Regions from separate parts of the Micromonospora sp. NBC_00898 genome, predicted to be linked through region 3. Evidence: riboswitches for the same ligand, from Rfam matches in the RefSeq annotation. Region 3 holds a riboswitch; each other region holds the start of a gene.
What was found. Region 3 has a riboswitch for cyclic di-AMP ahead of OG799_RS12935 (transglycosylase family protein). Riboswitches for the same ligand answer to the same signal wherever they lie in the genome.

Region 1 (7,131 bases), 2.0 Mb from region 3:
GCGAACGCGCAGTCGCTGACGGAGTACACGGAGCGCGACCCGGCCGTACTCGCGCAGCGGATCGCGGGACAGGCCGCCGCGTTCATCGAGGCCGCCCGGGCCCGACCCGCGACGGATCTCGTCGACACGCCCATGGGCCCGATGCCGCTCGGGGTGTTCAGCGGCTACCTGCTCGCGCACATGCTGAGCCACGGCAGCGCGATCGCCGTCGCCCTCCGGCAGCCGCCGATCGTACGGCCGCGGCACGTCGAACTCATCCTGCCGTTCATCCACGTCACGATGCCTCGGCTCGTCGACCGCACCGCCGTCCAGGACCTGACCGCGTGCTACGAGCTGCGGCTACGCGGCCTCACCCGCTTCTCGGTGCTCTTCACCGACGGGGTCGCCACGGTGAGCGACACCCCGCCACGACGGGTCGACTGCACGATCTCGATCGACCCGGTGTCGTTCTTCCTCCTGAGCGCCGGCCTGAGCAGCCAGTGGCCGTTGCTCGCGCGCGGGGCACTGCGGGCGTGGGGACGCAAGCCGTGGCTCGCCTTCCGGTTCCTCGGCCTCTTCGCCGTCCCGTGACAGCCGTGAACGATGTCCGCGACCTGCTGCTCCGGGTGGTCCCCCGACGTAAGGCCGCCTCTTCTCGGCAGGGCTAGCCGGGCGTCGAGTCGGCGGGGAAGCGCTCGTGCCCCAGCACGGCGAGCAGCTGCAGCTTCTCGCAGCCCTCGCTGCGCGGGGACGCGGTGAGCACGAGCAGTGCCTGGGACTGGTCCTCGGTGAACAGCGCCTGGCAGTCGAGCCCGATCGCACCGAGCTGGGGATGGATGAGCGTCTTGTGGTCCGCGAAGCGCTTGGCGACCTCGTGCCGTTCCCACAGCTCGGCGAACTCCGGGCTCGCCTTCTGCAGCGCCCGCACCAGCTCACCGGCCCGCGACTGCGGGCCCATCGATCCGTACGCGGCACGCAGGTTGGCGACCTGGGCGCGGCTCTGCCGGTCGCGGTCCTCCTCGGGATAGCGCAGCCGCTCCGCGGGAGCCGTGAACCACCGGTAGATCTCGCTGCGGGCGAGGCCCGTGTAGCCCGACTTGTCGCCGAGCAGGGCCTCGGCCATCCGGTTCTGCACGAGCGTCTCGCCGAGGTTGGACAGGATGAGCGCCGGGGTGTCGTCGAGCCGGTCCAGCACGCGCAGCAGCGCCGGGGCGACGTGCGTCGCCGCGGACACGACTGCCGGGGCGTTGTGCCCCGCCACCCGGAACAGGTAGTCGCGTTCGTCCTTCGTTAGCCGAAGCGCCCGGGCGAGCGACGCGAGCATCTGCGCGCTCGGCTGCGGGCCGCGCTGCTGTTCGAGCCGGGTGTAGTAGTCGGTCGACATCGCGGCGAGGGCGGCGACCTCCTCACGGCGCAGGCCCGGTGCGCGCCGGCGCGCGCCCGCGGCCAGCCCGACGTCCCCGGGCTGCAGCGCCTCGCGGCGGCGGCGCAGGAAATCGGCCAGTGCTGCACGATCCATGATCCCAGTATCCGGCTGCGGCGGGCGCGAACCAGGGATTGCGGATCCCCCGATGACCGGTCTCTGCCCGAAACCTGGGACGACGGGCGAAGCTCGGTGCATGAACATCTCCGGAAACACCATCTTCATCCCCGGCTCCACGAGCGGGATCGGTCTCGCCCTGGCGCTCGAGCTGCGGGCCAAGGGCAACACGGTCATCGTCGGCGGTCGGCGCACCGACCTGCTCGAGCAGATCGCCGCGGAGCACCCCGACATCGACACCGTGGCGATCGACACGACGAGCGCCGCGAGCATCGAGGTCGCCGCGAAGGAGGTGCTGGCGAAGCACCCGGACCTCAACGTCCTGGTCACGATGGCCGGCATCATGCGCATCGAGGACTGGCACAAGCCGGAATCGTTCCTCGCCTCGGCCGAGGCGGTGCTGACGACCAACGTGCTCGGCCCGATCCGCCTCATCGGCGCGTTCATCGAGCACCTGCAAGCGCAGCCGGACGCCACCATCATCACCGTCTCCTCGGGCCTCGCCTTCGCGCCGCTCAAGATCACCCCCAGCTACAACGCGTCGAAGGCCGCGATCCACATGCTCAGCGAGTCGATCCGGCTGCAGCTCGCGGACACGACCGTGAAGATCGTGGAGCTTGAACCGCCGGCCGTTCGTACCGCGCTGCTGCCCGGGCAGGAGACGAGCGAGTACGGGATGCCGCTGGACGAGTTCGTGGCGGAGGTCGTCGCGCTGCTCGAGTCGCAGCCCGACGCGAAGGAGATCCAGGTCGAGCGGGTGAAGTTCCTCCGCTACGGCGAGGCGCGCGGCGACTACGACCAGGTCGTCGCGACGCTCAACGCGTCCGACCCGCACGGGAAGTAGCCTCGGCCGGACCGGCGGGCGGCGCGGGATCGGAGCCGTCGCCGGGGCCGCGGCGACGCCGTTTGCTGCGTTACCACAGGGCAACAGCGCGCAGTTTTAGGTCAAGCTTAGGAACAATTGAGAATTCGATTAGCGGAGTCTTATCGTACGCATAATTCCGGCACCCAATGTGCCCGCCTGACAGCGCAGAGAATTGACGTTACCGGCTCGTTGATTTCTTCCGCCCGCCCTCACTAATGTTGGTCAGCGTCCGTTCCGGATGTCGGTCTCCACCTGGAGTGCCCCGGGACGGCCACCGCCGAGTCGCTGGACGTCACTGGCGTCGCCAGGCGAGCCGGGGAACCACCGCAGGTTTTCGGGGTGAATCCGCGTCAGCGGTAGGGCGCCTTCCACGCCCGAACCCGTCAGCTAACCCGGTAGGCGGTCGAGGTCGGTGCACCGTGACGTGCGTCGGCCTCGAGTGGAAGGAGCCGAACCCGTTGCCACCCGTGCGCACCCGGCCCGCAGGATCGCGTCTGTTCATTAGAATCCTCGCCGCCGCGGCGGCGGTCATGGTGGCCGTCGGGCCAGCGGCCCACGCCCACGCCGCACCGTCGGCCGCCGATGTGCAGCAGCAGATCGACGCGGCGTGGCAAAAACTCGAACCCGTCATCGAGCAGTACAACAAGGTCCGGTCGGAACTGGCGGCGAACCAGCGGAGATCGGCCGAACTGAGCCGGCGGATCGAGCCACTCGGCAAGTCGGTGGAGGCCAGCAGGACCCGGGTCCAGGAGATTGTGACGGGGTACTACAAGCGGGAAAAGTCGCTCTCCACATTCAACGCCCTGCTGTCCCGCGGCTCGCCGCCGACCGCGTTGGGGGATCAGCTCGCGCTCGTGGATCAGGTGGCAGGTTCGGAGCAGCGACAGATCACCCGGCTGTCGGCCCAGCAGGCGGGCTACGACGCCGACCGGGAGAAGGTTGACGCGCTGATCGCGATACAGCAGCGCGAGCAGGCCCAGCTAGCGGCTCGCAAGAAGGCCATCGACGCCGAGATCAAGCGGCTGGATGCGCTACACCGACAGATCGCAGCCACGGACGCGGCCGCAGCGGCCAAGGCGGCCGCGGACGCCGCGGCGGCCAGAGCCGCAGCCGCCGCGCGGTCCGCCGCCACCGCGAGCAGCACCTCGCCCATCACGTCGACCAGTTCGCTGTTCATCGGTGGGAAGTGTCCCGCCGTCCCCATCACGGGAAGCGGCGGCGTCGCGGCGAAGACCGCGTGCAGGCAGATCGGCAAGCCGTACGTGTGGGCGGCCAACGGTCCGGACTCGTTCGACTGCTCCGGCCTGACCCAGTACGCGTGGGCCTCCGCCGGGGTGCAGCTGGACCATTACACAGGTTCTCAATGGACCGAAGGTGTGGCGGTGAGCAGAGCAAACCTTCGCACGGGTGACCTCGTCTTCTTCTACTCCGATCACCATCACATGGGTATCTACGTCGGCAATGGACTGATCGTCCACGCGCCGCACACCGGGGACGTGGTCCGAATGGCCCAGCTGGCGAATATGGCGTACAGCGGTGCTCGCCGCCCCGGCTGACCGTCCGGTCCACCCGCCGGCGGTGCTCCGGCTCCGGGGCGTCACTCTGGAGGTCGATGCTGGCGCCCGACCTGATCGCCAAGAACGGCGCCAGACTGAACGGGGCCCCGCTCGGGGACGATGCCTACGGCGTGCCGGGAAGCCGGACCGTGACGAGGAGACCGCCGACGGGGCTGGGGACGAGGTCGAGGGTTCCGTCGTGGGCGCGGACGATGCTGTGCACGATGGCCAGGCCGAGGCCGACGCCGGCGTGTTCGTCGGTGCGTACGCGTTCCGTTCCGCGCTGGAAGGGTTCGGTGAGGGTCGGTACCAGTTCCGGTGGGAGCCGACGACCCGTGTTCTCGACCCGCAGCACGCTCGTGTCGCCGTGCGCCTCGGTGTGGACCGTCACGGTGCCGCCGGCGGGGAGGTTGTGGACGATGGCGTTCTGGACGAGGTTCGTCACCATCCGCGACAGGAGTTCGGCGGAGCCGCTGGTCTGGGCCGCCCCGCCGGTGACGTCCAGCGTGATCCGGCGCTGTTCGGCGAGGGGAAGCAGCGTTTCGGCGGCTTCTTCGGCGATAAGGGAGAGGTCGACGCTCTCGCGGGTGAAGTTTCCGCGGTCGCCGCGGCTGAGCAGCAGGAGGGCCTCGGTGAGGTCGATCGCCCGCTTGTTGACGGCGTGCAGGCGTTCGATGAGTTCGCCCCGGACTCGCGTGGGATCCTTGCGGGCGACGTCGAGCAGTGTCCGGGAGATCGTCAGCGGGGTGCGCAGTTCGTGAGAGGCGTTCGCGGCGAACCTCTGCTGCTCGGCGACGTGGGACTCGAGTTGTTCGAGCATCGAGTCGAACGCGTCGGAGAGTTCACGGAACTCGTCCTGGCGGCCCTTCATACGGATCCGGTGGGACAGCGACCCCCTCCCGGCCATCCGTGCCGCATCCGTGATCTGTGTGAGTGGTGCGAGCATCCGGCCGGCGAGGATCCATCCCCCGACGAGCCCGAACACGAGCAGGAAGAGCATCGCCACGGCCGCGGCCGGGGCGAAGGTGTGCACAAGGAGGTAGCGGTTGGGCGAGATCCCGAGAAGGCCCTTGGAGGTGTCGGGTACGTAGCGCAGCAGGAACCCCCACACCACGGCCAGCAGGAGAGCGCCGGCGACGGCGAGGAACCCGGCGTAGCTGAGGGTGAGTTTCAGTCGGGCGCTGAGCCCTGGGCGTCTATGCATGCGTACTGCCGGGGGCGGTGGTGTCCCTGCCAGGGGCGATGGTGTTCATACCGGTGTCGATCCGGTAGCCGACGCCGGGCACGGTGGCGATGATCCATGGCTCGCCGAGCCGTTTGCGCAGTGCGGAGACGGTGATGCGCACGGCGTTGGTGAGGGGGTTGGCGTTCTCGTCCCAGGCCCGTTCCAGCAGCTCCTCGGCGCTGACGACCCCGCCCTCGGCGGCGACGAGGACTTCCAGCACGGCGAACTGCTTGCGGGTGAGCGCGACGTAGCGTTCGTCGCGGAAGACCTCCCGCCGGAAGGGGTCGAGCCGCAGGCCCGCGATCTCGCGGACCGGGGGCCGGGCGTACGCGCGTCTGCGGTCGAGCGCCCTCAGCCGCAAGACGAGCTCCCGCAGCTCGAACGGTTTGGTGAGGTAGTCGTCGGCGCCGAGCTCAAACCCCGAAGCCTTGTCGTCGATCCGGTCGGCAGCGGTGAGCATGAGGATCGGGATGCCGCTGCCGGAGGCGACGATGCGCCGGGCGACCTCGTCGCCGGAGGGGCCGGGGATGTCGCGGTCGAGGACCGCGAGGTCGTAGGAATTGACGCTGAGCAGTTCCAAGGCGGAGTCGCCATCGGAGGCGATGTCGGCGGCAATCGCCTCCAGCCGCAGACCGTCACGGACCGCTTCGGCCAGGTAGGGCTCGTCCTCCACGATCAGTACGCGCATGCTTGAAGCCTATGATCAGCACAAAATTCCGTTGATACTTGCATACTGGACACGCGACTCAGTCCGCCGATGCCAGCGCGGGACGAGGCTGGTCCGACGGCACCTCCGCCGCAGTGCGCCACCAGTGGCGCGACGCCAGCCCGGCCAGCACGGCGCCGGCGGCGTTGACCAGTACGTCATCGACGGAGGACACCCGGTCCAGCCGCAGGACGTACTGTGCGGTTTCGACCAGGACCGAGCAGCCTGCCCCGAGCGCCAGGATCCGCGGCACGGACGCCAGCGCCGCGAACCGCATCGGAGCGAAGAACCCCAGCGCCGCGAAGATCAGCAGGTTGCCGACGATCCCGACCGGCCCCATCGTGACCAGGTCCCGCAGCGGGACCAGACTCACCCGACCGGGGACGATGCCGGCCCCAAGGCCCGGCATCATGGTCATCCATACGAACGGCACCGCCCCGTGGACCATGCCCACCTCGGCCAGCGACATCCGCCACGCCGATGTGACGCCGGCGGCACGCCGACGGCGCGCCAAAGCCCACACCACCAGAGCGGCCAACGGCAGCGCAACCAGCATCATGAGCAGCACACCGTTGAACGTATCGAAGCAGCCGTGCCACCGCCCGGCCATGCACCTCGGAGCGGACATCATGAGCGGCCGCCGCACGGCGAACGCGACTCTCGCCACGACCAGGATCGCCAGGCTGACAAGCACGATCCTGCGCGTGCGGCGAGGCGGTGCTGACAGGGATGCGCTGTGGTTCATGCCCCCATTAGAAACGGAGGGCCGTTGCGGTGGCGTATGCGATTTTGGATAAGTCCGCGATACACGGAATCCCCGGCGTCGTCGCCCGGCACCTCTGCCGCGACCAGAGCCCGCAGCCGGCTGTCGACATCGACGGGCAACCGGTCCACGACCCGGACGGTCAGCGCTTGCTCGACCCGGTGCAGCGCGGAGCGCACGATCCGGTCGATCCGCCCGGCCACCGGCGGCTCGATCCGCTCCGTCCGGCAGCGCACCAGCAGCTCGTCGCGAACCGACTTCGGGCGCCGTTCGGCCCCGCACACCGCGGCATCGGCGGACTTCCGTCCCGTCCACGCCGCTCAACAACCCGCCGCGGAAAGCGCCATGATCACATCGGGTGTGAGAACCTACAAGACCTGTAGGTTCTCAACCTCGATGACGCTGTCTCAAGATCGCGTCGCGGCGAATGTCGCTTGCGAGATGAACATGAGAATGCGTCGGCTCGGCGCTCGTGAGAATAGGTTCGTGTCGTCCAC
Region 2 (7,131 bases), 2.7 Mb from region 3:
TCATCGGGTTGAGCAGGCCGGCGGCGGCCAGCGGCAGAGCAGCCAGGTTGTAGGCGAAGGCCCAGAACAGGTTGCCCTTGATGATCCCGAGGGTCCGCCGGGAGAGCCGGATGGCGTCCACGGCGGCGGTCAGGTCACCCCGGACCAGGGTCAGGTCGGAGGCCTCGATCGCCACGTCGGTGCCGGTGCCCATGGCCAGCCCCAGGTCGGCCTGGGCGAGTGCGGCGGCGTCGTTGATCCCGTCACCGACCATCGCCACGGTCCGTCCCTCGCCCTGGAGCCGCCGCACCACGTCGACCTTGTCGGCGGGCAGCACCTCGGCGATCACCTCGTCGATGCCGACCTCGGCGGCCACCGCCTTCGCGACGGTCGCGTTGTCGCCGGTCAGCAGCACCGGGGTGAGTCCCAGCTCGCGCAGCCGGGCGACCGCCGCCGCGCTGGTCGGCTTGACCACGTCGGCCACCGCGAGAACCCCGCGGGCCCGGCCGTCCCAGCCGGCGAGGACCGCCGTCCGTCCGGCGGCCTCCGCGTCGGTCACCGTCCGCACGACCTCCTCGGGTACGTCCAGACCCCGCTCCCGCAGCAACCGGAGCCGCCCGACGACGACCTCGCGGCCCTCGACCGAGCCGGTCACGCCGAGCCCTTCGACGTTGGCGAAGCCGGTCACCGTTGGCAGCGCCCCGGCCTCGGCCGCGCCGACGGCGACGGCCTGGGCGATCGGGTGCTCGCTGGCGGCCTCCAGCGCGCCGGCCAGCCGCAGCAGTTCGGCGCGGTCCTCTCCCACGGCGGGGCGCGCGTCGACCAGGGTCATCTTCCCGGTGGTGACGGTGCCGGTCTTGTCCAGCACCACGGTGTCCACCTGGCGGGTCGACTCCAGCACCTCCGGGCCCTTGATCAGGATGCCGAGCTGGGCGCCCCGGCCGGTGCCCACCAGCAAGGCGGTCGGGGTGGCCAGGCCGAGGGCGCACGGGCAGGCGATGATCAGCACGGCCACCGCGGCGGTGAAGGCGGCGGTCGGCCCCGCCCCGGTGCCGAGCCACCAGCCGAGGGTGCCGACGGCCAGGGCGATCACGATCGGCACGAAGACCCCGGAGATCCGGTCGGCGAGCCGCTGCACGACCGCCTTGCCGGTCTGCGCCGCCTCGACCAGCTTCGCCATCTGGGCGAGCTGGGTGTCCCCGCCGATCCGGGTGGCCCGGACGACCAGCCGGCCGCCCGCGTTGACGGTCGCGCCGACCACGGTGTCACCCGGCCGGACCTCCACCGGCACCGACTCGCCGGTGAGCATGCTGGCGTCGACCGCCGAGCTGCCCTCCTCGACCACGCCGTCGGTGGCGACCTTCTCGCCGGGACGGACCACGAACCGGTCCCCCACCGCGAGCTGGTCGACCGGGACGCGGAGTTCCTGGTCGCCGCGGAGCACCGCGACGTCCTTGGCGCCCAGTTCCAGCAGGGCGCGCAGGGCGGCGCCGGCGGTCCGCTTGGAGCGGGCCTCGAAGTAGCGGCCGGCGAGGATGAAGACGGTCACCCCGGCCGCCGCCTCCAGGTAGATGTTGCCGGCGCCGTCGGTGCGGGTGATGTCGAAGCGGAACGGGTGGGTCATCCCGGGCATGCCGGCATCGCCGAGGAAGAGCGCCCAGAGCGACCAGCCGAACGCGGCCAGGGTGCCCAGCGACACCAGGGTGTCCATGGTGGCCGCGCCGTGTCGCAGGTTGATCCACGCGGCCCGGTGGAACGGCAGCCCGCCGTAGACCACGACCGGGCCGGCCAGGGTCAGCGACAGCCACTGCCAGTAGTCGAACTGCCAGGCCGGCACCATGGCCAGCAGGACCACCGGCACCGCGAGGGCCACCGACATCCACAGCCGGGTACGTAGCCCGCGCAGCTCGTCCACCGGCTCGGCGACGGCTTCCGTCCCGGCCGACGCGGGCGGGGGCGGTACGACGGCCGTGTACCCGGTCTTCTCCACGGTGGCGATCAGGTCGGCCGGGCTGATCTCGTCGGCGTACCGGACGGTGGCCTTCTCGGTGGCGTAGTTGACGGTGGCCTCGACGCCGTCCATCCGGTTGAGCTTCTTCTCGATCCGGGCGGCGCAGGAGGCGCAGGTCATGCCGCCGATCGCGAGTTCGATCAGATTCGGCGCGACCGGCAGGGACTTGGCGGTCGATGTCATCGCGGCACCTCCTGTCAATTGTGCCCGTGACCGGGTTCGCCGTGCCCGGCGTCGGCGGTCGGTGCGGTGGTGGCGGCCGGCGCGCTGGTCGCCGGTGCGCCCGGGTCGCCGGCCACGACGGTGAACTCGGCGGTGTGCACCGCGTCGCCGTGCCGGAAGTCCAGGTAGAGGCGGTAGCTGCCGGCCGAGGGCACCTCGGCGTAGAAGGTCACCGCCGGCCCCGCCGGGGTGCGCCCGTCGCCGGGTGCGCCGTCCGGATGGACGTGCAGGTACGCCAGGTCGCCCTGCCGCAGCGCCACCAGGTGCCCGTACGCCCCGAGGTAGGGCTGGAGGTCGGTGACGGGCTTCCCGTCCCGGCTGACGGTGAGGGTCAGCTCGGCGGTGCGACCGGGCTGCGGCGCGCCGGCCAGGGTGACCGTGTAGCCGTCGACGGTGGTGCTGGCGGCCGGCGCCGGCAGCGGCCGGGCGTCCAGCGCACCGGGGACGGTGACGTCGACCCCGAGGGTCAGCGGCTGCCCGCCGGCCGGCGTGAAGTCGGCGAACGCCCGCCAGACGCCGGGGCCGGCGAGCGGCGAGGCCACCCGCCAGGTGCCGTCGGCGACCAGCTCCGGGTGGACGTGCCGGAAGCCGGAGAGGTCGCGGCGGGCGACGATCAGGTGCATCCGCTTGTCGTGCGCCACGTCGTACCGGGTGACCGGCGCGCCGTCCGGGCCGGTGATCCGGAAGGCGAACTCCCCGGCGGGTGCGGTCATCGGTTGCATCGTGAAGCCCCGGTCGGAGACGAGCAGTCCGCCGGGCAGGTGGTCGGTGGTGGCGGCGCCGGCCGGATGGTCACCGTCGGTGTGACCGGCGTCGGTGGCATCGTGGCGGCTGGTGGCGGCGGGGGTGTCGGGGCCGGCCACCTGGCCGACCCCGTACGCCGCGCCGAACACCGCCGCGAGGCCGAGGGCGAAGCCGCTCAGCTTCGTCGCCGTGTTCATCGTGGTACCTCGGTTCCTTCGGGTCCTCAGACCCGTCACGCCCCGACGAGGTCGTAGCCGGCCTCGTCCACGGCGGCGCGGACGGTGTCCGTGTCCAACGGGCTCTCGCTGGTGACGGTGACCTGCCCGGAGGCCAGGTCCACCTGGACGTCGCTGACGCCCGGGATCGCGCCCACCTCGGCGCTGACCGAGCTGACGCAGTGCCCGCAGGTCATGCCCTGGACCTGGTAGGTGGTGGTGACCATCGCAACTCCCCTTCCGCCGTGCTCAGCCTACTCTTCCGCTACCTGTACCCGGTGGGGGTATCGGCAACGATGGGACCGTACCATACCCCCGAGGGGTACGCTATCCTGGACCTCATGACCGCACCGACGACCCCGACCCGGGGCTACACCGCCAGCAAGGACCAGCTCCTCGCCCGGCTCCGCCGCATCGAGGGCCAGGTCCGCGGCATCGAGAAGATGGTCGAGGACGACCGCTACTGCATCGACGTGCTCACCCAGATCTCCGCCATCCAGGCCGCCCTGGACAAGGTCGGCCTCGGCCTGCTCGACGGGCACGCCCGGCACTGCATGCACGAGGGCGCCGCCGAGGGGCGGGCCGACGAGATGGCCAGCGAGATGATGGCCGCCGTCGGCCGGCTGATGAAGCGCGGCTGACCGGGACCTGCGACCCGTGCGCCGGGTCCTTTCGACCCGGCTCCGCCGCGCCCCGCCCACCGTAAGGTCGAGGTGGCGACCGGTACCGGAGCCCTCGGCGCGTCGGACCGGCCGACCCTCGCACGACGGGGAGGGCAGCCATGATGCGGAACGGCCCGATGATGGGCTGGATGTGGATCTGGTCGCTGGTGGGGCTGGCGGTCCTGGTGCTGCTGGTGTGGCTGGTGGTCCGACTGACCGGCGGCGGCCGGGACGGGACCGGCACCTCCTCGGCCCGCCGCATCCTCGACGACCGGTACGCCCGTGGCGAGATCGACGAGGAGGAGTACCGGCGCCGTCGCGCCGGCCTGGCCTGACCCACGCCGCCGTGCCGGCACCGCAACCCCGGGGCGCCGGGCCGACCGAGGCCGCCGGGCGCCCGGACCGCGCACGGCCCCGGCGCCGGGTTTGCGGTGGGTGTTGTGAATCCGCGCCTGTTGGGCGAGCGACTCCCCACCGCTGGGTGGGGCGGGCCTCCGCGGGCCAACCGATCCTCGCGCCGGCCCGGGTGGGCGGCGGGGGTCACCCGGCGGCGGGACCGGACCGCAGACGAGCACGGACGCCGTACGGCGACACTCCGCAGCGTGACCGTCCGCGCCAAACGCGATGCTGGTCACGGCACTGGCCGTCGAATTACCGCTTTAGTCGGCTTACGGACGTAGATCCTCGGCACGCCTCTCGGGTAACCTCGCTGCCGGTCACCGCCGAAGGCGCGCAGCGGCGCCTGCGGTGCCGCCGCCCAATCGCCGTACGGCGAACCGGGGAACCAGGTACCTGGGGTGAATCCGCGCCAGCGGTAGGGGCCACTTCCGTCCCGAACCCGTCAGCTAACTCGGTCGGCGGTCGACGGAAGGGAACACTGTGACGGCACCCCTGCGCCGCTGGCTGACACCCGTCGTGGCCGCGCTCGCCGCGTTCGCCGTCGTCGTCGGCCCCGCCCCCGCGATCGCGGCGCCGACGACGCCCCCCACCCCCTCGGGGCACGCGGAGGACGGCGAGCCGATGCTCATCACCGACGCCATCGAGGCGGCCAACCGCGGCTACGTGCAGGCGAAGACCAAACTGGCGCAGTCGAAGCAACACCAGCTCCAACTGGCGGTGGAGGTACGCGCGGCGCAGAGTCAGCTGGACGCCATGCGCCCGCAGGTGAGCAAGATCGCGGCGCAGTCGTACCGGACCGGCCGCATCGGCGTGGTGGCCGTGCTGCTGGAGAGCAACACCCCGGACTCGTTCGTCCGGCGGGCGGCCGCCCTCGACGAGCTGAACATGGTCAACGCGCAGAAGCTCGCCGAGGTCAACGCGGCCAAGACCCGCGCCGAGCAGGCCAAGCTGGCACTCGACGCCGAGGTGCGCGCGCAGCAGACGCTGACGAACGCGATGGCTCGGGAGAAGAACGCGGCGGAGAAGGCGCTCGCCCTGGTCGGCGGCAAGGGCTTCACCGGCGGCCTGGTCTCGGCCACCTCGCCGGTCGCCCGGATCGGCCCCGGTCGCACCGCCGACGGGGACTGGAAGCCCGAGTCGTGCAGCGAGAACGACCCCACCACCTCCGGCTGCATCACGCCTCGGACGCTGCACGCGTACAAGGAGGTCAAGCGGGCCGGCTTCAACCGGTTCGTCGGCTGCTACCGGCCCGGCGGGCCGTGGGAGCATCCGAAGGGCCGGGCCTGCGACTGGTCGTTGCAGAACAGCGGGTTCGCCCCCTGGCACAACAACGACACCCGGATGTACGGCAACAACGTCGCCGCCTTCCTGATCCGCAACGCGGACCGGCTCGGCATCTACTACGTGATCTGGAATCGGCAGATCTGGTTCCCGGCGACCGGTTGGAAGTCCTACAGCGGGCCGTCCAACCACACCGACCACGTGCACATGTCGTTGCTCTGACCGACGAGGCAACCGGGCCGAGGGGCCGTCCCGCCGAACCGCGGGGCGGCCCCTCGGCCGTCGTGATCGTAGGGAGGTCAGCCGCCGACGGTGGTCGGCGCGGCGCGCTCGACCTGCGCGGGTGGCGGCGCGGCTGCCGCACCCGCCGGGACCGTGGCCACCGTCCGCGCCTCGCCCGCGCTGAGCCGGTACGACATGCCGACCACCGCGCACCGCCCGGCGGCCACCGCAGCGGCCAGGACGGAAGAGTTGGCCAGCAGCGCCTCGACGGTCTGCGCGATGTGGATGTCGACGATCCCGTTGATCTCCTCTACGCCCTCCGCCGCCGCCCGGCGCAGGCTGGGCACCACGGCGTCGACCAACGCGCCGAGGTGGCCGCCGGGGGCCCGGCCGGTGGTGACGGCCTCCCGGGCGGCCTGCACCGCGCCGCAGGAGTCGTGCCCGAGCACCAGCACCAGCGGCGTGCCGAGCACCGTGACGGCGTACTCGACGCTGCCGAGCACCTCGGGGCCCGTGGTGTGGCCGGCGGTCCGGACCACGAAGAGGTCACCCAGCCCACGGTCGAAGATGATCTCGGCGGCGAGCCGGGAGTCGGAGCAGCCGACGACCACCGCGAAGGGGTGCTGACCGTCGGCGACGGCCGCCCGGTGGCCGGCGTCCTGGTTGGGGTGGCGCGGGACGCCGGTGACGAACCGCTGGTTTCCGGCGTGCAGCTCGGCGAGCGCCTGCTCCGGAGTGGTCGGGGTCAATTACCTCACCTCGTCCTCGCGCGAAACGACCTGGTCAGCCCGGCCGGCGGCGGAGGCGGCCTCGCCACCAACCGTCACACGCAGGCAAAGGTACGTCAAGATTTACGTGATACGGATTTCATACGTTGAGTGGGACTTGACCGCGGGACGAGTACGGCCACCGCGGCCGGGCCGCCCCCGCGCCGCCCGGGCGAGGCAGGGCCGAGAAACCCGAACGAAGGGCCATACGATGACGCACATGGCGACGACAGCAGGCCAGAACGGGAGCAGCCGGAACTGGACGTTCCTCACCAACCACGGGCACGTGCTGCTGGCCATCGCACGCAACCCCACCGCCCGGCTGCGCGACGTCGCCGACGAGGTGGGGGTGACCGAGCGGGCCGCCCAGGCCATCGTCGCCGACCTGGAAGCGGGCGGCTACCTGCGCCGCACCCGGGTGGGCCGGCGCAACGAGTACACGATCAACCCGAGCGGCCATTTCCGCCACCCGGCCGAGGCCGACCAGCAGGTCGGCGCCCTGCTCGCCCTCTTCACCGCCGAACCCGCCGCCGGGTCCTGACCCGACCGTCCCGCGACACGGCAGCGGGTCCCGGGCGGCCGGGCGCTCCCGTCACCGCGCGACGGGCGCCGCGACGGTAATCTCACCG
Region 3 (7,131 bases):
CGCCGACACCTTCGGCGCCGCGACCGAGTGGTTCGCCAACGAGCCGTCCACCTACGACGCCCCCGACTTCCTGGTCGGTGAGAAGATCAACCTGGTCGGCAGCGGCCCGATCCGCAACATGTACAACCCGTCGGCGCTGGGTGACCCGAACTGCTACTCCAGCAGCATCCCGAGCACCGAGGTGCACGCCGCGGCCGGCCCGGGCAACCACTGGTTCTACCTGCTGGCCATGGGCAGCAACCCGACCAACGGCCAGCCGACCAGCTCGACCTGCAACGGCAGCGCCGTGACCGGCCTGGGCATCCAGAAGGCCATCAAGATCATGTACAACGCGATGCTGCTGAAGACGTCGTCCTCGTCGTACCTGAAGTACCGCACCTGGACGCTGCAGGCGGCGAAGAACCTCTACGGCAGCACCGGCTGCACCGAGTTCAACACGGTCAAGGCCGCCTGGGACGCGGTCAGCGTGCCGGCCCAGTCCGGCGACCCGACCTGCAGCGGCACCACCACCCCGCCGCCCACCGGCAGCTGCTCCGGCCAGAAGCTGGCCAACCCCGGCTTCGAGTCCGGCGCGGTGAGCTGGAGCGCCACCTCGGGCGTCATCACCAACTCGTCCAGCCAGCCCGCGCACGGCGGTTCGTACAAGGCGTGGCTCGACGGGTACGGCTCGACCCACACCGACACCCTGTCGCAGTCGGTGAGCATCCCGGCCGGATGCCGCGCGACGCTCTCCTTCTACCTGCACATCGACACGGCCGAGTCGGGCAGCACGGTGTACGACAAGCTGACCGTCAAGGCCGGCAGCACCACCCTGGCGACGTACTCCAACGTCAACGCCGCCGCAGGCTACGTCCTGCGGTCCTTCGACGTCTCGTCGCTGGCCGGCACCACCGCCACCATCTCGTTCAGCGGCGTGGAGGACAGCTCCCTGCAGACCTCCTTCGTCGTCGACGACACCGCGCTCAACCTGAGCTGATCGAAGACGCAGCGGCCGGTCGTCGTCCTCCCGACGGCCGGCCGCTGCGCCATGTCAGCCGTAGGTGGGGCGCTGCGGCCAGCCGGGCGGCGAGTCCTCCCAGTCCTCCTGCCGGCCGTACGGGGTGAGGTCGAGGAAGCTGTTGATGAACAGCAGCCGGTCCACCCCCCGCGCCTGGGTGTAGTAGGTGCGGTAGACGTCCTCGCCGCCCCGCAGGAACACGCTCAGCATGAATCCCCGACCCGCCCCGCAGTCGTCCGAGAACGACGTGCCGTGCGAGGAGACGAACGGCAGCGTCCACCCCTTGCGCTCCTTGTACGCCTCGATCTGCGCGAGCGGCATGTTGGACACCGTCGCCCAGCTCACCACAGCGCGAGGACGATCCGCTCCGCCATGTCGCTCAGTCCCGGCCAGCCGGCCGGCCGACCGGTCAGTCCCACCAGAACCGGACGACCTCGGCGTCGATGACGCAGCCGGCCAGGTCCGGAACATCGTCGGCGTCGTACACGCTCATCCCGTCCAGGCAGTAGACCGGGTACTCACAGGCGAACGCGAGTGCGTCCGGCCTGGTGCGGGGAGGACGGGTCATCGCCAACTCCAGACCCGACCGGGTCAGGCTCACCAGCTCGGCACCCCAGCGCTCACCCCAGTACCGCAGCACCGCACCGTGCACCGCCGGCTCCGGGCAGTCGTTCCAGTATCCATAGTCCAGCAGCGTCAGCACCTGCCATCCGCGCGCCGCCTCGACCAGGGCCACCAGCACCGACGCCGGTCGCCCGTCCGGCTCGTAGGGCAGGCTGAACTCGTCGAGCCGCAGCGGCTCGTCGGGCCACCGGTCGAGCATGTCGGCGCGTGTTCCGTCCGGCTGCGACTCGAACGTGCCCTGCGGGTTCAGCAGCGCGACGGCGTCCAGGCCGGCGGAGCGGGCGACTCGCGCCGCCGGGTCGGGCTCCACCAGGCCGTGCGAGGCGTACGCCTCGTCCACCGACGGGATCAGCACCGGCCGCCAGCCGGTGCGCTCGTGCACCGCGCGCAGCCGCCGCCACCAGGCCAGCGCGTCGTCGCCTTCGGCCGGGAAACCCAGCACCCGTACGCCGTCGGCCAGCGGCAGCGGCGCCAGCTCGGGCACGTTGATTCCCAACGCGGCCAACCCGCCCGAGACGTCGTCCACCGTCCGCCCCCATCAGGAGATCATCGGTCGACCGTACCGCAAGCCGCGCGGGGCCGGGTCGGCCTGGAGCAGCAGCGACTCGCGGTCCTCGAGGACCTGGTGCAGGCGCGGCTGAGCCTGGGCGAACACAGCCAGGTCGTCATCGACCTCCGCAGGCTCCCGCAGCGGCATCCACTGCGGGAAGACGCGGAACGCCCGGCCGGGATGCCGGCCGGGCGCTCGTCGCGTGGTGCGGTCGCGGCCTGCCGGGGACGGGCCGCGACCGGAGGTACGTCAGCGCAGGCGAAGCTGCTGACCCGGGAAGATCAGGCCCGGGTCGTCGCCGACCACGCGCTTGTTGCGCTCGTACAGCGCGTGCCAGCCGCCGGCCAGGTCCTGCACGTCGGCGATCACCGACAGCGTGTCGCCCGGCTTCACCACGTAGCTGCCGGAGCCGCCCGAGGCCGGCGCGGTACGCCGGTGGCTGCGGGTCGCCGGCTGGTCGCCGCGCGAGGAGCCGGCCGTCGACTTCGACCCGGAGTCCGAGCGGGACTTCTTCGCCGACCCGGAGTCCGACTTGGACGAGTAGTGCTTGGTCGAGCCGCCCTCCTTGCCGCAGACCGGCCAGGCGCCGATGCCCTGCCCGTCGAGGACCTTCTCGGCGATGGCGATCTGCTCGCCGCGGCTGGCCAGGTCGGCCCGGCTGGCGTACTTCTGGCCGCCGTAGCCGTTCCAGGTGCCCTTGGAGAACTGCAGGCCGCCGTAGTAGCCGTTGCCGGTGTTGATGTGCCAGTTGCCGCCGGACTCGCACTGGGCGATGGCGTCCCAGTTGACGCTGGCCGCGCTGGCCGGTTCGGCCGGGCCGAGGATCGCGGCGGCGCCGGTGGCCGCGCCGACGACGAGCGCCCCGGCGGCGATCCGACGCGGGCCGGTCCGGCGGTGGCGTGCGGTGTATTCAGTTGCCATGGTTTCCTCCACGCCGACGAGGTGAGCTGTCGGGTTCGGGCCGAGGAGCCCGGCCGCCGGTCGGCGGCTTCACCCCGAGGTGTCGAGCACCGAGGAACGTGTGGGTCCCCCGCTCCCGCCTGAGGTCCAGGTACCACCTGGCCGGCGGCGGGATTAGGCGTTGCCGGCCCGTGGTGTCCGCGATCGCGAACGGATACGACGTTAGGAACGGTTTCGGGTGATCGCCCACTTCTTGTGAAGTTCTTCACCCGGCCGGGCGAAGGCGCGGAATTTCGAGTTGCGACACTCCCGAGCGTGCAATAGGGAGGCCGCCGGATGGTTGCCCGGCGGCCTCCTCAGTGGCGGTCAGTACGTCAGGCCGTAACCCTGTGCAAACAGCGGCACCTGCCCGTCACCCGCGTTGATGGGCCCTCCGCGTACGGAGTCTCGCCCACCACCGCGATCGCGGCCCGGTAGGTGCGGTCGATGCCGGTGCCGCGCTGGTTGTAGGTGACTGTCGTGGTCGGACCCGCCGCGGCCCGGATGCCCTGCAGGATAGTGGTGCCCGGGGTGATGTTGCCGGAGGAGCCCTGCCAGGAGATGGTCCAGCGTGAGCAGTGAACGGTCCGGTCGATTCCTCGGGACCGCTGAGCCCCGGGGATCCGGTCCGGGCTACGGTGGCGGGGGCCGCCGGCACGACGCACCGGGCGCTCCCCGGCGGCGACGGACGGCGGAGCGGGCGAGGTGGCGGCGGGAACATGACCGACTACGGGCACGAGTTGATCTTCGGCGGCTTCCTCACCCCCACCGCCGGCCAACCCGAGCAGGTGGTGGCTCTCGCCAAGCTCTGCGAGCAGGTCGGGCTGGACCTCGTCACCTTCCAGGACCATCCCTACCAGCCGGGCCACCTGGACACCTGGACGCTGATGTCGTACCTGGCGGCGGCGACCAGCCGGATCCGCCTCGCCGGTAACGTGCTCAACCTGCCGCTGCGCCAGCCGGTGGTGCTGGCCCGCAGCGTGGCCAGTCTGGACCTGCTCAGCGGCGGCCGGGTGGAGCTGGGCCTCGGCGCCGGCGCGTTCTGGGAGGCGATCGAGGCCGCCGGCGGCCGCCGGCTCACGCCCAGCCAGGCGGTGGACGCGCTGGACGAGGCGGTCCGGGTGATCCGCGAGGTGTGGGCGGCGGACCGGCGCGGCATGGTGCGGGTCGAGGGCGAGCACTACCGGGTGGTCGGCGCGAAGCGCGGGCCCGCCCCGGCACACGACGTGGGCATCTGGGTCGGCGCGTACAAGCCGCGGATGCTCCGGCTGGTCGGTCGGGTGGCGGACGGTTGGCTGCCGTCACTGGCGTACCTGGCCAAGGGGCCCGGGGAACTGGCCGAGCTGAACGCGCTCGTCGACGAGGGCGCCGAGGCGGCCGGGCGGGAGCCGCGGTCGGTGCGGCGGCTGCTCAACGTCTCCGGCCGGTTCGGCCGGTCCCGGTCCGACTTCCTGGACGGGCCACCGGAACAGTGGGTCGAGGAGCTGACCGGGCTCGCCCTCGACCACGGCACGTCCGGGTTCATCCTCGGCGCCGACGACCCCACCGCGATCCAGCTCTTCGCGCAGGAGGTGGCGCCCGCGGTGCGGGAGTTGGTCGCCGCCGAACGCGCCGAGCCCGGCAGCCGGGCCCGGGCCCTCGAGGAACAGCGCGAGGTGGTCGAGGCCGGCGGCGCGACCGCCCTCGCCGTCACCGCCACCCCGGATCCGGGGGTACGGCTGAGCGGGCGCCGCCTCTGGGACGAGACCACCCGCCCGGTGGCGCCGGCCGCGCCGGCCGGGCACGTCTACACCCCGCACGCCCAGGCCGTCGGCGCGCACCTGGTCGACGTGCACGACCACCTACGGCAGGAGCTGGGGCAGCTGCGGGATCTGCTCCAGCAGGTCCGGCGGGGCGCGGTGTCGGCGGACGACGCCCGCGCGGCGCTCAACGAAATGACCATGCGGCAGAACAACTGGACGCTGGGGGCGTACTGCGCGGCGTACTGCACGGTGGTGAGCCAGCATCACGGGCTGGAGGACAATTCGATCTTCCCGCACCTGCGGCGCGTCGACGCCGGGCTGGGCCCGGTGCTGGACCGCCTCGAGGAGGAGCACGTGGCGATCCACGGGGTGGTCGAGGGGGTGGACCGGGCGCTGGTCGAGCTGATCCGGGAGCCGGGTGACTTCAGCGCGGTGCGGGAGGCGGTGGACCTGCTCACCGACACGCTGCTGTCGCACCTGTCGTACGAGGAGCGGGTCATCGTCGAGCCCCTGGCCCGGTACGGCTTCTACGCCGGGCAGGTGTGAGGCACCGGCCGAGGCATTCCCGAGGACCCGCGTGACCTAGCTGACTTTTGTTTCCCGAAGTCAGAGGGGTAGCGTCTGCGGTGCGGCGCGCGTGACCGGCCGACACCCCTCACCACACGCAGGAGCAGGACATGAAGATCGCTGGACGTACCGCCCTGGTCACCGGGGCCAACCGCGGCTTCGGCCGCCACCTCGCCGCCGAACTGGTGGCCCGCGGCGCCACCGTCTACGCGGGCGCCCGCAATCCCGACAGCGTCGACCTGCCGGGCGTCACCCCGGTCCGGCTGGACATCACCGATCCCGCCTCGGTGGCCGCGGCGGCACGGCTGGCCGGCGACGTGACGCTGCTGGTCAACAACGCCGGCATCAGCACCGGGGCGGACCTGCTCGACGCCGACCTGGCGACGATCCGGCTGGAGATGGAGACCCACTACTTCGGCACGCTGTCGGTGGTGCGCGCGTTCGCGCCGACGATCGCGGCGAACGGCGGCGGGACCATCCTGAACATCCTGTCCGCCCTGTCCTGGGTGAGTTTCCCGCAGACCGGGGCGTACAGCGCGGCCAAGTCCGCCGAGTGGTCGATGACGAACGCGCTGCGCACGCAGCTCGCCGACCGGGGCGTCCGGGTGGCCGGCCTGCACGTCGGCTACATGGACACCGACATGACCGCCGGGGTGACCGCGCCGAAGTCCGACCCCGCCGAGATCGCCCGGATCGCCGTCGACGGGATCGAGGCCGACCGGTACGAGATCGTCACCGACGACACCTCCCGGCAGGTCCAGGCCGGCCTGGCCGGGGGCGTGGCCGCCCTCTACCCGCAGCTGCCCTGAAGCCGGGCCACCCGGCGTCCGGTGGGACGCCGGGCGGCCCGGCCGGCGCTACAGCGTACGGGCGAGCCGGTCGGCGAGGATCCGGGTGAACCGGGACGGGTCGGCCAGCTCCCCACCCTCGGCGAGCAGCGCCATCCCGTACAGCAGCTCCGCGGTCTCGGTCAGGGCCTCGGGGTCGGCGCCCTGCTCGTGGGCCCCGCGCAGCCCGGTCACCAGCGGGTGGCCGGGGTTCAGCTCCAGGATCCGCTTCACCTTCGGCACCTCCTGCCCCATCGCCCGGTACATCTTCTCCAGCGTCGGGGTCATGTCGTGCGCGTCCCCGACCACGCAGGCCGGCGAGGTGGTCAGCCGGGAGGAGAGCCGGACCTCCTTGACGCTGTCGGCTAGCGCGCCGGTCAGCCAGGTCAGCAGCTCGGCGTAGTCCTTCCGCTCCGCCTCGGCCTTCGCCTTCTCCTCGTCGGTCTCCAGGTCGACCTGGCCCTTGGCGACCGAGCGCAGGGCCTTGCCGTCGTACTGGCCGACCCGCTCGACCCACACCTCGTCGACCGGGTCGGTGAGGATCAGCACCTCGTAGCCCTTGGCGCGGAACGCCTCCAGGTGCGGCGAGTTCTCGATGGTGCTCCGGGACTCGCCGGTGGCGAGGTAGATCTCCGACTGGCCGTCCTTCATCCGCCCGACGTAGTCGCGCAGCGTGGTCAGCTCGGCCGGGTCGTGGGTGGAGGCGACCCGCACCAGGTCCAGCAGCGCCTCGGTGTTGTCCGGGTCCTCGAGCAGACCTTCCTTGACCACCGCGCCGAACTCGCCCCAGAAGGTGCGGTACGACTCGGCCGACATCTCCTTGAGGGTGGCGAGGACCTTCTTGACCAGCCGACGGCGCACGGCGCGGATCTGCCGGTCCTGCTG
Region 4 (6,817 bases), 3.2 Mb from region 3:
CGCTGCTTCGGCCTTCTCGGCCGCCCCCGGCGCGTCCTGCGCCGAACCGACCGACGTCCACTCGGACGCCCGGATCAAGAAGGGCGGCTCGGCCAAGCTGGACCCGAACACGCTGACCGCCAAGCAGGTCCGCGACCGCGAGGCCGACCTCGCCGCCGCGCTGCGCGAGCGGGCCAACTTCCGCGCCGGCGCCGGCGTCACCACGCTGGCCACCGTCTCCATCCCGGTGGTCGTGCACGTCATCCAGCGCGACACCACCCGGGCCGGCGGCAACATCCCGGACTCGCTGGTCACCGCCCAGATCGACGTACTCAACAAGGCCTACGCCGGTGCGACCGGCGGCGCACCGACCGCGTTCAGCTTCCAGCTGCAGAAGGTCCACCACGTGACCAACGCCGCCTGGTACCCGATTGTCCAGGGCTCCACGGCCGAGCGGCAGATGAAGTCCTCGCTGCGGGAGGGCGGCAAGAGCACGCTCAACCTCTACCTGGGCGAGCTCAGCGACAACCTGCTGGGTTGGGCGACCTTCCCGAAGCGCAAGCTGGACAGCATGGACGGCGTCGTCGCACTGAACGAGTCGCTGCCGGGTGGCACCGCCACCAACTACAACCAGGGCGACACCGGCACCCACGAGGTCGGCCACTGGCTGAACCTCTACCACACCTTCCAGGGTGGCTGCTCCGGCTCGGGTGACAGCGTCTCCGACACCCCGGCGGAGTCGTCGCCGGCGTTCCAGTGCCCGACCGGGCGGGACACCTGCACCACGGCCGGCCTGGACCCGATCACAAACTTCATGGACTACACCTACGACTCGTGCATGTACCAGTTCACCCCTGGTCAGGCGAGCCGCATGCTGACCGCGTGGAACGCCTACCGCGCGGCGTAACGCAGCCGTACGGCGACTCGGTGCCGGCTCCGTCCTCGGACGGGGCCGGCACCGGCGTTTCCGCTGCCTCAGGCGGCCGGACGGCGGGTGTCGAACCCGTGCCGGCCGCGCCGGCCCTCCGTTGCGGTGGCGCCGACCCGGCGCGCGGGCGCGCCCGCCCGCGGATCGAACCAGACCTGCACCGCCGGCGCCGCGGAACCGTCGACCGGATCGGCCGCGCCGCCCTGGTCGCGCCGGGTCAGCATGGCCACGTCGACGGTGAACTCGAACAGCCGCCAGTCGACCTGCGGCGCGGCCCGGCCGATCTCGGCGACCCGGGCCACCCGGGCCTGGTCGGTGACCGGCCGGGCGCGGCCGGCCACGTACGCCTCGTCGTCGCGTTCCTCGGGCGGGAACGAGTGCAGCGCGTAGCGGCCGTCGCGTTCGAGGTCGCGGCGCTTGGGCGAGTCGAGGACGAAGCAGAAGAGCCCCTCGTCGGTGATGACCGGCGAGACCGGGTGGACGCGGGGGCCGCCGTCGGCGCGGACCGTGGCGAGATAGCCAAAGCCCGGCCCGTACTGCTGCATGAGAAGGCGGATCTCGTCGGCGAGGCGGGGCTCGTCGGCGGCGAATTCGGACCAGGAAGCCATGCCGACATTCTATCGAACACACGTACGAACGCGCAGTCCGACACGCAGGTCACCCGTACCGGTCGCTATGGTGTTCGGATGCTGCTCTCCGACCGCGACCTGGTCTCCGAGATCAAGGTGGGCACGCTCGCGCTGGAGCCGTTCGAGCCCACGCTGGTGCAACCGTCCAGCATCGACGTACGCCTGGACAAGCTATTCCGGGTCTTCAACAACCACCTCTACACGCACATCGACCCGGCGGTCCAGCAGGACGACCTGACCTCGATGGTCGAGGTGCCCGAGGGCGAGCCGTTCGTGCTGCACCCGGGCGAGTTCGTGCTCGCGTCGACGCTCGAGGTGATCTCACTGGGCGACCAGCTCGCCGGCCGCCTCGAAGGGAAGAGCTCACTGGGTCGGCTCGGGCTGCTCACCCACTCCACCGCCGGCTTCATCGACCCGGGCTTCTCCGGCCACGTCACGCTGGAGCTCTCCAACGTGGCGAACCTGCCGATCACTCTCTGGCCGGGGATGAAGATCGGTCAGCTCTGCATCTTCCGGCTCTCCTCGCCCGCCGAGCACCCGTACGGCTCGGCGGTCTACGGCTCCCGCTACCAGGGGCAGCGCGGTCCGACGCCGAGCCGGTCCTGGCAGAACTGGCGCACCTGGCCGACCCGCTGACGGCGAAGGGGCCCCCATGGCGCGGGAGCCCCTTCCGGCGGATCAGCCCGGTCGGCCGTAGCTGTTGATCTGGCCGTCGTCGACGCGTTTCATCGTGATCGGCTTGCCGGACTGGGAGGCGTGCACCACCCAGCCACCGCCGACGTACATCGCGACGTGGTGCAGGTCGCTGTAGTAGAAGACCAGGTCGCCAGGGCGCAGCTCGCTCCGGCTCACCCGGCGGGTGACGTCGTGCTGCTGGCGGGCGTTGTGCGGGAGCGACACGCCGGCCTTGGCCCAGGCGGCCATGGTCAGGCCGGAGCAGTCGTAGTGGTCCGGGCCGGCGGCGCCCCAGACGTAGATCTTGCCGATCTGGGCGCAGGCGAATTTGACCGCGATGCCGGCCGGGCCGCCCGGATAGCCGGACGGGCAGGGCGCGGGCCGCAGCGGGCCGCCGCCACCGTTGCCGTAGACCTTGAGCCGGAGCTTGTCCAGCTTGGCGATCTCGGCGTTGATCAGCTTCTTCTTCGCCGCGAGCTGGGCCTCGGTGCGGGCCAGCTGGGCGACCATCTCGTCCAGCGGCTTCTTCTTGGCGGCCAGCTGGTCGCGAAGCTCGACGACGGAACTCACCTGCTGCTGCTGACGGTGGGCGAAGCGGTCGAGCAGTTCGAGGTTGTTGACCACGTCGGCCGGGGAGCGACTGCCCAGCAGCGCGTTCACCGTCGACAGCTGCTCGCCCTTGTACGCGTCGGCGGCGAGGCCGCTGACCTGACCCATGGCGAGGTCGACCTGGAGCTGCAGCGGGGCGATCTGCTTGGCCAGCGCGTCGGCCTGCTTCCGCTTGACGGCGAGGTCCTGACGGGTGGCGTTGTGCTGCTCGATGATCGGTTCGAGCTTGTTCCAGTCCTGGTCGATCTGGCGCTCGATCTCGGCGACCGACGGGTCGGCGTGCGCCGCCGTGGCGCCGCCGGTCAGGATGACGGCGGTGCCGGCCAGTGCGGCGAGTGCGGTGGTGAAGCGGGACCAGCGTGGACGCGGCGCAGCCGTCGTCCGGTCGACCGACCGGACCGACGGTCGCCGCGGGGCATGGTGTGCCACCGGGCTTCCGTACTCCTTCTTCGCTGACCGCCTACCGGGTTAGCTGACGGGTTCGGACGGGAAGGGAGCCGCCCTACCGCAGTGTCGCGGATTCACCCCAGGTACCTGGTTCCCCGGCTCGCCCGGAGGCGACTCGGCGGTGTCGGACCGTCACCACCCCGGTTGGGCGGTGCATACATCGGTCGACGATTGACCAGAGTAGAGATCTCCGTTATCGATCCGCAACCCACGACGCCGTGACACTCCGTACCGAAGTTCCCGGCGATCGGCGCGGTGAAGGTTTCCTTCACTCAACATCATCACGGGGAAAGGTATTGACCCAGCGCCATGCGTGGGGCGAGGGTGAGCACGCAGTGACTTCCGCCCGATCTGGAGGTTCCATGCTCCGTTCGCCAGTGCCCCCAACCAGACGAGCTCTGCTCGCCGCCGCCGTGGCGGCGGCCACCGTTCTCCTCACCACCGGACCCGTCGCCGCCGAACCCGACGCCGGGCCGACCGGACCCACCGACCGCCAACAGCAGTACGCCGCCGCAGCAGCCGAGTACGGCGTGCCGGAGAGCGTCCTGCTCGGCGTGTCGTACCTGGAATCCCGCTGGGACACCCACCCCGGCCAGCCCAGCACCAGCGGCGGCTATGGGCCGATGCACCTGACCGACGCCGAACAGGTCGCCGCCACGCCGTCCAGCGCACACGTCGACGAGAACGAGGACCCCCGGGGCGACGAGTCCCGGCCCCTGGTCGTCGACACCGCAGCGGCGGCCACCCCGGGGGACCTCCTGCCGCAGGCCTCCCTGCAGACCCTCGACGCCGCCGCCGCGCTCACCGGGGCGGCCGAGGAGACGCTGCGCACCGACGCAGCGGCCAACATCCGCGGCGGGGCGGCGCTGCTGGCGTCGTACCAGAAAGAACTGGCCGCGCCGGTCGGCGCCGGCAGCGACCCGGCGGCCTGGTACGGCGCGGTGGCCCGCTACTCCGGCGCGGACACCGAGGACGCCGCGGCGGCCTTCGCCGACGAGGTGTACGACCAGATCGGCCAGGGCGCCAGCCGGACCACCGACGACGGCCAGCGGGTCACCCTCGCCGCCACCGCGGTGACGCCGGACGAGTCCGGGCTGCACAAGCTCGGACTGCGCCGCGCCGAACGGCCGGACGGGCTGGAGTGCCCGGTCCGCCTGGCCTGTGAGTGGATCCCCGCGCCGTACGAGAAGTACGGCCCGAACTCCGGCGACTACGGCAACCACGACCTCGGCGAGCGGCCCGCCCAGCAGAAGATCGAGTACATCGTCATCCACGACACCGAGGGTTACTTCGGCCCGAGCGTGAAGCTCGTGCAGGACAAGACCTACCTGGGCTGGCACTACACGCTGCGCTCGGTGGACGGCTACGTCGCCCAGCACATCAAGGCCAAGGACGTCGGTTGGCACGCCGGCAACTGGTACGTCAACGCCAAGTCCATCGGCATCGAGCACGAGGGCTTCGCCGGGCACGGCACCTGGTACACCGAGGCGATGTACCGGACCTCGGCCAAGCTGGTCCGCCACCTGGCCCTGCGCTTCCAGATCCCGCTGGACCGGCAGCACATCCTGGGCCACGACAACGTGCCGGGCATCCTCCCCGGGAACGTGGCCGGGATGCACTGGGACCCGGGCCCGTACTGGGACTGGTCGCACTACTTCGACCTGATGAAGGCGCCGTTCCAGTCGACCGGCACGCCGCACACCGGCCTGGTCACCATCGACCCGGACTACGCCACCAACCGCCCGGCGTTCCTCGGCTGCAACCAGCAGCCGCCCGGCGTGCCGAAGCCCACGCCGCCGGCGGTGCCGTGCCCGCTGCGCGGCTCCTCCTCGGTCATCCTGCACACCGCCCCGAGCGAGTCCGCCCCGCTGGTCAACGATCGCGGCCTGCGGCCGAACGGCACGCCGGACACCATGTACATCTCCGACCACGGCGCCCGCGCCTCGGCCGGCCAGACGTACGCCCTCGCCGAGGTCCAGGGTGACTGGACCGCGATCTGGTACCTCGGCCAGAAGGCCTGGTTCCTCAACCCGGCGTCGGCCCCCACGGCCAAGTGGGCGCAGGGCTTCGTGGTGACGCCCAAGCCGGGCAAGGCCACCATCCCGGTGTACGGCCGGGCCTACCCGGAGCGGGCGGCCTACCCGGCCACCATCCCGTACCAGACCATCTCGCCGTTGCAGTACACCTTCGCGGCGGGCCAGCGGTACGCACTCGGCGGCGTCCTCCCGGGCGAGTACTACCGGGCGGTCTCCTTCGACGGCTCCGCCCCCGGCGACCGGACCGTGGTCCGGGGCGAGAACCAGTACGTGCAGATGCAGTTCGGTCACCGGGTGATGTTCGCCAACCTGGACGACGTGCTCATCCTGCCGGCGGCGGTGGGTTCACCAGAGTAGTCCCCGGCGGCACGACGAAGGCCCCCGGTCAGCTGACCGGGGGCCTTCGTCGTCGGATCGGATCAGGTGACCCGGCGGTAGCCGGCCACCGGCATGTAGTTCACCTGCGTCACCTGGACCGGCTTGCCGGTCCGGGGCGCGTGCACCATCAGGCCGTTGCCGAGGTAGAGGCCCACATGGTGCAGGTCGCTGTAGAAGAACACCAGGTCACCGGGGCGGGCGTCGGTGCGGGAGACGGCCCTGCCCTCGTTCCACTGGGCGCCGGTGAAGTGGGTCAGGGAGATGCCCGCCGCCTTGTAGGCGTACTGGGTCAGGCCGGAGCAGTCGAACGAGTTCGGCCCGGTGGCGCCCCAGACGTACGGGTCACCGACCTGCTGGCAGGCGACCCGGATGGCGGTCTGCGCGGCGCTGCTGACCACGCCGTTGATGGTCGGACAGCCCGCCACCTTCACCGTGGTCTTCGGCAGCGAGGCGGTGAGCCGCTTGATCTCGGCGTCGATCTGCTTCTTCTTCGCCGCCATCTCGTCGCGCTGCTTGACCTGTGTGGCGATCAGCGCGTCCAGCTTCTGCTTCTCGCGGTTGTACTTGTCGCGGATGGCGAGCACCCCGGCGACCTGCTTGCGCTGCTCGGCGGCCAGCCGGTCGAGGATGGTGAGCTGCTCGGCGAGCGTCCCGGGCTTGGCGTCGACCAGCAGAGCGCCGACCTCCTGGGACGGACCCTGCATGTAGTAGCGGGAGGCCAGGTCGCCGACCCGGTTCATGGCGAGCGCGGACTGCAGCTCCAGCGGCGCCATCTTCTTCTGCAGGTCCGCGGACTTCTTCTGGTTGACCTTCAGCTGGGCGCGGATCTTGTTGTAGCCCTCGATGGTGGGCTCCAACTGCTCCCACTGCTTGTCGATCTGCGCCTCGATCTCGTCGACCGAAGGGGCCGCGTGCGCGGGCGCGGCGACGAGTCCGGCGCCGACCGCTACGGCCGCGACCAGGGTGAGCAGACGGTGTACGACCCGGCGAGCGCCGACCGGTCGGACCGAAGGCTTACTCCGGTCGTGACGATGAGGGGGCATGGTTGCCACCGGCACCGACTCCTTTGCAACCGACCGCCAGGCGCCTCGTGAGGGGGAAGATCGAGGCAGACGACCCACAGCGGTCGGTGCCCC

Region 1: linked by a shared signal. The riboswitch ahead of OG799_RS22705 (NlpC/P60 family protein) and the one ahead of OG799_RS12935 (transglycosylase family protein) in region 3 are both predicted to bind cyclic di-AMP.
Region 2: linked by a shared signal. The riboswitch ahead of OG799_RS26075 (coiled-coil domain-containing protein) and the one ahead of OG799_RS12935 (transglycosylase family protein) in region 3 are both predicted to bind cyclic di-AMP.
Region 4: linked by a shared signal. The riboswitch ahead of OG799_RS28540 (NlpC/P60 family protein) and the one ahead of OG799_RS12935 (transglycosylase family protein) in region 3 are both predicted to bind cyclic di-AMP.

What each region holds. Positions count from the first base shown of each region.
Region 1 covers NZ_CP108775.1:4,676,224-4,683,354, forward strand. The annotation lists gene OG799_RS22690 (maleylpyruvate isomerase N-terminal domain-containing protein) at 1-570, shown strand, start outside; gene OG799_RS22695 (helix-turn-helix transcriptional regulator) at 644-1,498, opposite strand; gene OG799_RS22700 (SDR family oxidoreductase) at 1,599-2,363, shown strand; cyclic di-AMP (ydaO/yuaA leader) riboswitch at 2,650-2,801, shown strand; gene OG799_RS22705 (NlpC/P60 family protein) at 2,804-3,940, shown strand; gene OG799_RS22710 (sensor histidine kinase) at 4,065-5,144, opposite strand; gene OG799_RS22715 (response regulator transcription factor) at 5,137-5,853, opposite strand; gene OG799_RS22720 (VanZ family protein) at 5,912-6,616, opposite strand; gene OG799_RS22725 (hypothetical protein) at 6,613-6,918, opposite strand.
Region 2 covers NZ_CP108775.1:5,368,595-5,375,725, forward strand. The annotation lists gene OG799_RS26050 (heavy metal translocating P-type ATPase) at 1-2,173, opposite strand, end outside; gene OG799_RS26055 (hypothetical protein) at 2,188-3,153, opposite strand; gene OG799_RS26060 (heavy-metal-associated domain-containing protein) at 3,189-3,398, opposite strand; gene OG799_RS26065 (metal-sensitive transcriptional regulator) at 3,513-3,812, shown strand; gene OG799_RS26070 (SHOCT domain-containing protein) at 3,953-4,168, shown strand; cyclic di-AMP (ydaO/yuaA leader) riboswitch at 4,578-4,708, shown strand; gene OG799_RS26075 (coiled-coil domain-containing protein) at 4,713-5,735, shown strand; gene OG799_RS26080 (carbonic anhydrase) at 5,813-6,484, opposite strand; gene OG799_RS26085 (helix-turn-helix transcriptional regulator) at 6,714-7,043, shown strand.
Region 3 covers NZ_CP108775.1:2,651,177-2,658,307, forward strand. The annotation lists gene OG799_RS12920 (M4 family metallopeptidase) at 1-976, shown strand, start outside; gene OG799_RS12925 (DUF899 family protein) at 1,031-1,468, opposite strand; gene OG799_RS12930 (DUF4253 domain-containing protein) at 1,407-2,147, opposite strand; gene OG799_RS12935 (transglycosylase family protein) at 2,421-3,092, opposite strand; cyclic di-AMP (ydaO/yuaA leader) riboswitch at 3,089-3,262, opposite strand; gene OG799_RS12940 (LLM class flavin-dependent oxidoreductase) at 3,830-5,398, shown strand; gene OG799_RS12945 (SDR family oxidoreductase) at 5,530-6,228, shown strand; gene htpG (molecular chaperone HtpG) at 6,277-7,131, opposite strand, start outside.
Region 4 covers NZ_CP108775.1:5,866,568-5,873,384, forward strand. The annotation lists gene OG799_RS28525 (zinc metalloprotease) at 1-886, shown strand, start outside; gene OG799_RS28530 (pyridoxamine 5'-phosphate oxidase family protein) at 955-1,515, opposite strand; gene dcd (dCTP deaminase) at 1,594-2,172, shown strand; gene OG799_RS28540 (NlpC/P60 family protein) at 2,215-3,249, opposite strand; cyclic di-AMP (ydaO/yuaA leader) riboswitch at 3,263-3,398, opposite strand; gene OG799_RS28545 (N-acetylmuramoyl-L-alanine amidase) at 3,630-5,660, shown strand; gene OG799_RS28550 (NlpC/P60 family protein) at 5,723-6,724, opposite strand.